DNA from 2 places in the Paenibacillus sp. TAF43_2 genome. Region 1 is predicted to be linked to the other one. Evidence: riboswitches for the same ligand, from Rfam matches in the RefSeq annotation. Region 1 holds a riboswitch; the other holds the start of a gene.
What was found. Region 1 has a riboswitch for thiamine pyrophosphate ahead of AB4Z17_RS14290 (ABC transporter ATP-binding protein). Riboswitches for the same ligand answer to the same signal wherever they lie in the genome.
Positions count from the first base shown of each region.

Region 2: another riboswitch for thiamine pyrophosphate. It lies ahead of AB4Z17_RS16615 (ABC transporter substrate-binding protein); the one in region 1 lies ahead of AB4Z17_RS14290 (ABC transporter ATP-binding protein).

Region 1 is NZ_JBFRDK010000055.1:3,605-7,017, reverse strand. It holds gene AB4Z17_RS14295 (ABC transporter permease) at 1-566, opposite strand, end outside; gene AB4Z17_RS14290 (ABC transporter ATP-binding protein) at 547-1,323, opposite strand; TPP riboswitch at 1,411-1,513, opposite strand; gene AB4Z17_RS14285 (DUF1273 domain-containing protein) at 1,601-2,158, shown strand; gene AB4Z17_RS14280 (metalloregulator ArsR/SmtB family transcription factor) at 2,364-2,969, shown strand; gene AB4Z17_RS14275 (DUF6855 family protein) at 3,318-3,413, shown strand, end outside.
Region 2 is NZ_JBFRDK010000071.1:11,622-15,034, reverse strand. It holds gene AB4Z17_RS16625 (ABC transporter permease) at 1-643, opposite strand, end outside; gene AB4Z17_RS16620 (thiamine-binding protein) at 633-935, opposite strand; gene AB4Z17_RS16615 (ABC transporter substrate-binding protein) at 1,002-2,042, opposite strand; TPP riboswitch at 2,228-2,340, opposite strand; gene AB4Z17_RS16610 (glycosyltransferase) at 2,479-3,413, opposite strand, start outside.

The sequences.
Region 1 (3,413 bases):
GACAGCTTAAGTCCTGAGAAGAAGGACGGTAGGGCGATGGGTACTTGTATTTTTCGGAAAATACCCCAGTGCGTTGCTCCCATTGTGAGCAGCAGCTCTTCATATTCGCCACCGCTTTTCTTAAGCCCGTCATAGGTGCTCACAATGATAGGGAAAAAAGCAGTCAAAAAAACAACAGCGACCTTGCTCCAAATCGTATAGCCAAACCACATAATGAAAATTGGCGACAGAGCGATAAGCGGGATGGTCTGACTGATGACGACAAACGGGTACAGCGCCTTCTCCAGTATTCGAAAAGTGTGCATGCCTGCTGCGAGCGTAGTCCCAATAACAATCGACAATAGAAAACCGAGGGACACTTCTTTAAGCGTAGCCAGCAGATGTTTGCCAAGCAGCAGATGGCCATCTTCGATTAATGCCTGAGCTATTGAGCTAGGTGACGGCAGTATGTAGGGTGGAACCAATCCGAGCTGTGCGACCGCTTGCCAAACGAGCAGTAAGCTAATGAGCAGCAGTATGAATAGTCCGTAATGGCTCAGCCACTGGTTAATTAGAGGTTTGCGCATGCAGTCTTCGCTCCAAATCTTGCCGCAGCTTGATGAAGTCGGGTTCATAATTTTGCTCATAGTGTCTTGGTCTCGGCAAAGGGACGACTATTTCCTGTATCCCTTGCGCCTCGCTAGCAGCACCTGGCAATAAATAAATGCGGTCGCTCAGCAATATCGCTTCCTCAAGATCATGTGTGATAAAGAGGACAGTTTTTCCAAGGTCGCTCCACAGCTCTAGCAGCCACTTATGCATGCCGCGTTTGGTCATGGCGTCAAGCGCGCCAAACGGTTCGTCCAGCAGCAGCAGCTCTTGTCCGGTTACTAGCGTGCGCAGAAAAGCAGCCCGCTGTCGCATGCCGCCTGACAACTCGTCAGGGTAAGCTTGTTCATAGCCTGCTAGTCCGAAGCGTGTTAGCAGCTCCATGATTTGGATCGTGTTATAATGGGGATTGCTGCGTGTCAGCTCAAGTGGAAGCAGACAATTGCCGAGTATTGTTCTCCATGGCAGAAGAAGATCCTTTTGCGGCATATAAGCAATCTTGCCGAGACGATTGGGGGCAGGCTTGCCATGCAGCCTAATTTCACCTAGGCTAGGCTGAAGCAAACCGGCCATGAGCTTAAAGAGAGTGCTTTTGCCTGAGCCGCTAGCACCGATGATAGAGACAAACTCACCTGAGTAGGCTTGAAGCGAAAGATTAGACAGTATAGATGTTTCAGCAAGCTTGTCGTAGGTGTAGCTTACTTGGTGAAGTGAGATTATAGCTGTAATACGCATCCCTCCGTAAACAAATAAAGACCCACCCATTTCCGAGGGGAAATGAGCGGGTCTAACGATCACACAAGGCTTGCGCGCATGAATGAATGCTTTGCTGCTCCACTTCCCTCCGCTGGAATGATCCAGATCAGGTTCCAAGGGTCCGGAGCAGTTGCTCCATCTCAGCCGTTAGGCTCCCCTAGTGAAATAAATAGGTTTATATGCAATTTGTATTTTTTCTACTATAGCATACACTGGATAGATGTAAACCATAATTATCCGAAAAGGCGTTGGACAAATGAAAAATTTACTCGTAACGGGCTACCGAGCGCATGAGCTTAATATTTTTAGCCAGAAGCATGAGGGCATTGTTTATATAAAAAAAGCGCTGACAGGCAAGCTGGTTCCACTTATAGAAGATGGGCTTGAGTGGGTGATTACCCCGGGTCAATATGGCGTGGATTTGTGGGCGTGCGAGGTCGTTATTGCGCTGAAGGAAATTTATCCTCATTTGAGACTTTCAATTATTTCGGCATACAGCAATCCGGAAGAAAAATGGAAGGATGATAAAAAGGAGTTTTATCAGCAGGTTTTAAAAGGGGTCGATTATTACGCTTCGGTCAGCAACCAGCCGTATAATGGCATTTGGCAGTTTACGGCTAGGGACGAGCTGCTGTTTCGGAAAACGGACGGCATTCTGCTCGTTTATGATGAGGATGCAGGCGAGGGCAGCCCCAAGTTTTTTAAAGAAAAAGCGTTAAAGAAACAGCAGGCTGAGGGCTATGGTTATTTCAGCATAAGCTCAGAGGACATTCAGAGCATTGCGGATGACGACAATCTGTATTCGGAAAATTAACGAGGCATAGTAGTTGAGTTATAGGCGTTTATTTCATGCTGACAGGCAGAGACCTGTCAGCTTTTTTTATGCGCCAAGCTGACTGTTTATGCTAGTGAGATACATTGGGATTGACAAATAATAGGTGGCGTATTATTATCTGATTAGATAAATATCTAATTAGACATAAGTTAAAATTGCTTGGTGGAGGAAGAGGTGGCGAACAGTGCAATTAGATAAGGTCGTAGCCTATCATAAGGCATTATCCGATCCGACGAGAATTAAATTGTTGATTATGCTGGCTGAAGGTGAGCTTAATGGACAGGTGCTCGCAGAGAAATTAGGCGTGACGCCTGCTACGATTACGCATCATGCAACCAAATTAAGAGAGGCCAGCTTAATTAATGAACGCAGAGAGAAAAATACGATTTATTTTTCGTTGAACCATTATTTTATTAAGAGCAACGCTAATGCGGCGGCGGAGCTCATTTACCGGAATGCAGGTGCAGAGAAGGGAGTGGACAACATGGAGGATAGCAATAAGAAACTGAAGGATTCAGTCATTCGCAACTTTTTTACAGCAGAAGGTAAGCTGAAGCATATGCCGGCTCAGCATAAGAAAAAATTGATCGTGCTTCAGCATATGGTTTCTCATTTGACGAGAGGGAAACAGTATACAGAGAAGGAGATTAACGAATTTATCAAAGGTTATCATGATGACTTCGCGACCATTCGCAGAGAGTTCATTATGCATCAATTGATGTTTAGAGAAAATGATATTTACGAATTGAATCCGCAAGAAATATGGGCGAAGTGGGAGATTCTTTCGTAAGCGGAAGTTGTTTTTGACAATAGCGGACATCAGATGCCTTATTTGCTTTATTTCTCTTCTATTGGCATAGGTTGCGGACATAAAGGCCGTTATTTGGCAATAATCGTTATAAATGACTGCGATTTCTGCTAAATAACGGACTCTATGTCCGTTAGAAGCTAATATGGCCTTTAAATTTGAAAATAAGGGCTTCTATGTCCGTTAGAAGTAAAACTGAACTCATCGAGCGGCTGCTGTGCTACTGCGTCATAAAGGAAAAGTAATTTTTTATCGAATGTAGTATCTTCTGAAGGATATCTGAAAGATAAAGTACATAATAAGAGTGGATTACAAAAGGAGCGAACACATATGACGATGGTAGAAGGTACTAAAGAAAACCCATGGAAATTAAAAACACCCCCTCAGACATCTGAATATGAAATGTATAAGGATGAAAAGGACGGT
Region 2 (3,413 bases), on a different contig from region 1:
TGGACGAAATAAGCATAAATGAGCCAAGACCCTTGTTTGTACCAAGCCATTCGGCAACAACTGCGCTTAACACACTATATGAGGCCGCAATCTTCAAGCCCGAAAACAAATGAACAATCGCATGAGGAAGCTCTAGTTTCCAAAACAGCTGCCATTTGCGAATACCGATCATTTGCAAATAGTTGCGAAGCTGTGCATCGGTATTCATAAGCCCGCTCAGCATGGCAACCGTGATGGGAAAAAAACATACCATGATGACCAGCAGCGCCTTTGGCAGCATGCCATAGCCTAGCAGCATCGTCAAAATTGGAGCAATCGCTATGATGGGTACGTTTTGCGACAGCACGAGCAGTGGATACACCGCCGATCGAACGCCGGGAATTAAATGCAGCAAAGCGGCGAGCAATAAGCCCACCGCCGATCCTCCTAAAAATCCGATAAGTGTCAGCTGCACTGTCGCTCCCGTATGCATCATTAACCTTGGCCAAATAGCGATAGCACCCTTCACGATTGATATCGGAGAAGGAATGAGCCATTGTTGAAATAATCCAAGCGATGCAGCCGCCTGCCAACAGGCAATCAGCACGATCAGAAGCGCTGCCGGTTTCCATACTTTCGACCAAATCAATTTCTTATTGCCCATCTGGGTATTTCTCCAGCAGCCTGCCCATGGAAGCGCCGTTTGCCGGATTGTAGTAAATTTTAATTTGTGAAATAACGGACGGGCAGCCCATCTCCGCCATGGCCTCACTCATCGACTGAACCACGCTGAGCAGATGGCTCAGCTCACCCTCCATCGTCGTTTCAAGCGGTGCTACACGGTAAGGAACACCTGCCGCTTTAATAATATCAATGGCACGATCTACGTAGGGAATAACGCTCTCGCCGCCTGGTGTTGTCGGTAAAATTTGAATGCTTACTAATGCATTAGCCATCGGATTTCCTTCTCTCTTTGTTGTATGTGAGAGCGGGCTTTCCCGCTCTCCGTATGTTCGAATTGCTTATTGTGGTAAAAATTCGTTCGTAAATGCCTTCTCCGCTTCAAGTTCCTTCTCCAGCAGCTTGTGCTCAAACATCCATGCCGCATAGTTTTCCCATACGCTTAGCTTCTGTTCGCCCCAGCGCGGCGCGTCATCTTGATATTTGGAGCTTAACCATTTTTGGCTGGCGCGCACAAGCTCTGCGTTCAAATCCGGCTCTGCTTTTATTAAAATTTCTGCTGCATCCTCCGCATTGCTGATCGCGTATTGATAGCCTTTGGATACGGCAGCAGTAAACGCTTTGACGGTTTCCGGCTTATCCTTAATCAAACCTTCGTTCGTCACGATTACCGGCGTATAATAATCCAGTTTGTCGCTGTAATCTGTTAAATAAACCATATTGATCTTCTCGCCGCGCAGCTCTGCTTCCACGCCAGTCCATGCGTAGTAAATCCATGCAAAATCAATATCCCGTTTCACTGCCGTAAAGAAGTCGCCGTCGCCGATGCTTATCATATTTACTTTGCTCACATCTGCGCCCTTCTCCTGCATAAGCGATTGAATGACCGCCTCCTCAACAGGAGCGCCCCAGCCACCATACGTTTTCCCTTCAAATTTCTCAGGTGAATCGATTCCCTTTGCAAGCGGAGAAGCAAAACCTGAGGTGTTGTGCTGAATGACAGCAGCGATCGATACGAGCGGCACACCGGCAATTCTCGCCATCGTGACTGACTCCTGATAGCTTACGCCAAACTGTACATTGCCAGAAGCGACCATTTGATCGGCACCGCTTTGTCCTGGTTGAATAATTTCAACATCCAGGCCTTGCTCCTTAAAAAAACCTTTATCTCTAGCTACATAAAGTCCGGTATGATTCGTATTTGGTGTCCAGTCGAGTACAACCTGTACCTTCTCTAGCGGCTTGTCCGCTGTTCCCTCTTGCTCTTTCGGCTGTTCGCCCTTGTTCCCAGCGCCACCGCCGCAGCCTGCCAGCGCCAATACGAACACTAGCATCGCGGCCACGATTTTCCACGACAAATGCCCTGTTTTTTTCTGATTCATGATGTTGTTCCCCTCTCCATGCTTCGATTCTTATAGGCGACGACTCCTCGTAGTATCCGGTTCCATGGCTGCATCATTCTAATCGCAACAAAAAAAAAGCGTCCCCCTAATCCGGAGGACGCCATATCATTGGCTGTGCAGCTGTTTATACAGCAAATGCTTGATCAATTTGATCTCGCCTGCTTGCTAAACAGAGCTTCTGTCCCTACGCTGGCATTATCCAGATCAGGTTTAACGGGTCGGAATTGTATAGAAAATCCCCTCTCAGCCGGCCTAACCAGCTCCCCGGAACATATTCGGTTTCGTCAATACCATTCATTGTATAGCAAAACCCGCATTTAATGCTAGTTTTTTTTGAAAATGATTATCATCAAGCCACGATACTCATCCTCTTACTATATAAGGCAGCCAGAACGTGCAGCTCCTGCACCAGCTGTCATTGCCCTAGATCAACATGCTCATCCAGCCATTCAAGCTTTGCTTCTTCATCAGCCGTCGAACTTTCTAAGTCTGCTGTAGCTTGGGTCTCTGCTGCAGGAGCAAGGCGTCCATATACGAGCAAGTATGCAGCTGCCAGCTCTTTTGACATCTCTTCAGACGTTAGCTGCTCTAGCAGATGGATGTATTCAAGCTGCTCCTGCGGTTTATTATCCGCACGTGTAATCTTCACATAGGTAAAACCGGCCTGCAAATAAAGCTGGCCAACTTGTTCTGCTGAGTACTGTGATGCTGCTTGATGCTGTGCTTGTGCATTAGCAGGATCTAAATATTGCCGAATATTGTCGAAATAATAGCGATTGGCAAAGCACCCGACTAGCCAGCCGCCAGGCTTTAATAGACGAACTAGATTTTTCATGGCTTGCGGTGTCCCGTAAGCATGAGCATCTCCGATTACGATGCCGTCAAGACCTTCAGCAGGCAGCCTCCAATCCTTCGGATCAATCGAGCGGAATACGGTAATTCCCGAAGCTTCTGCTACTCTAGCCGCCAGCTCATTACGCTCAACTCCGTACCATATTGCGGATGGGAATTGCTTTTTCATATGCAAAATCGTAGCTCCGCACCCGCAGCCTATTTCCATAATCGAGCAATTCTCGCGTCTGTACTCATGCGATTCCCGCTCAATTACGGTGCTGAAATCCATTCTAATATACGTTGCAGCACCAGGGTCAAAGCCCCATTTGGACATAAAAACAATAGCATTTTTTCTGAAGTTTTGTACATATTGTTCTGGCTCTGAGCTAAAAGAGACGCTTCCGTAATGATGAATAAACGTATCGCCGCACAGCATCAGCTTATATCCCGCCAGCCGGAGCCGGAGGCTATAGTCATCATCTTCAAAGTTGCCAATTCCGAAAATCTCGTCGAGCG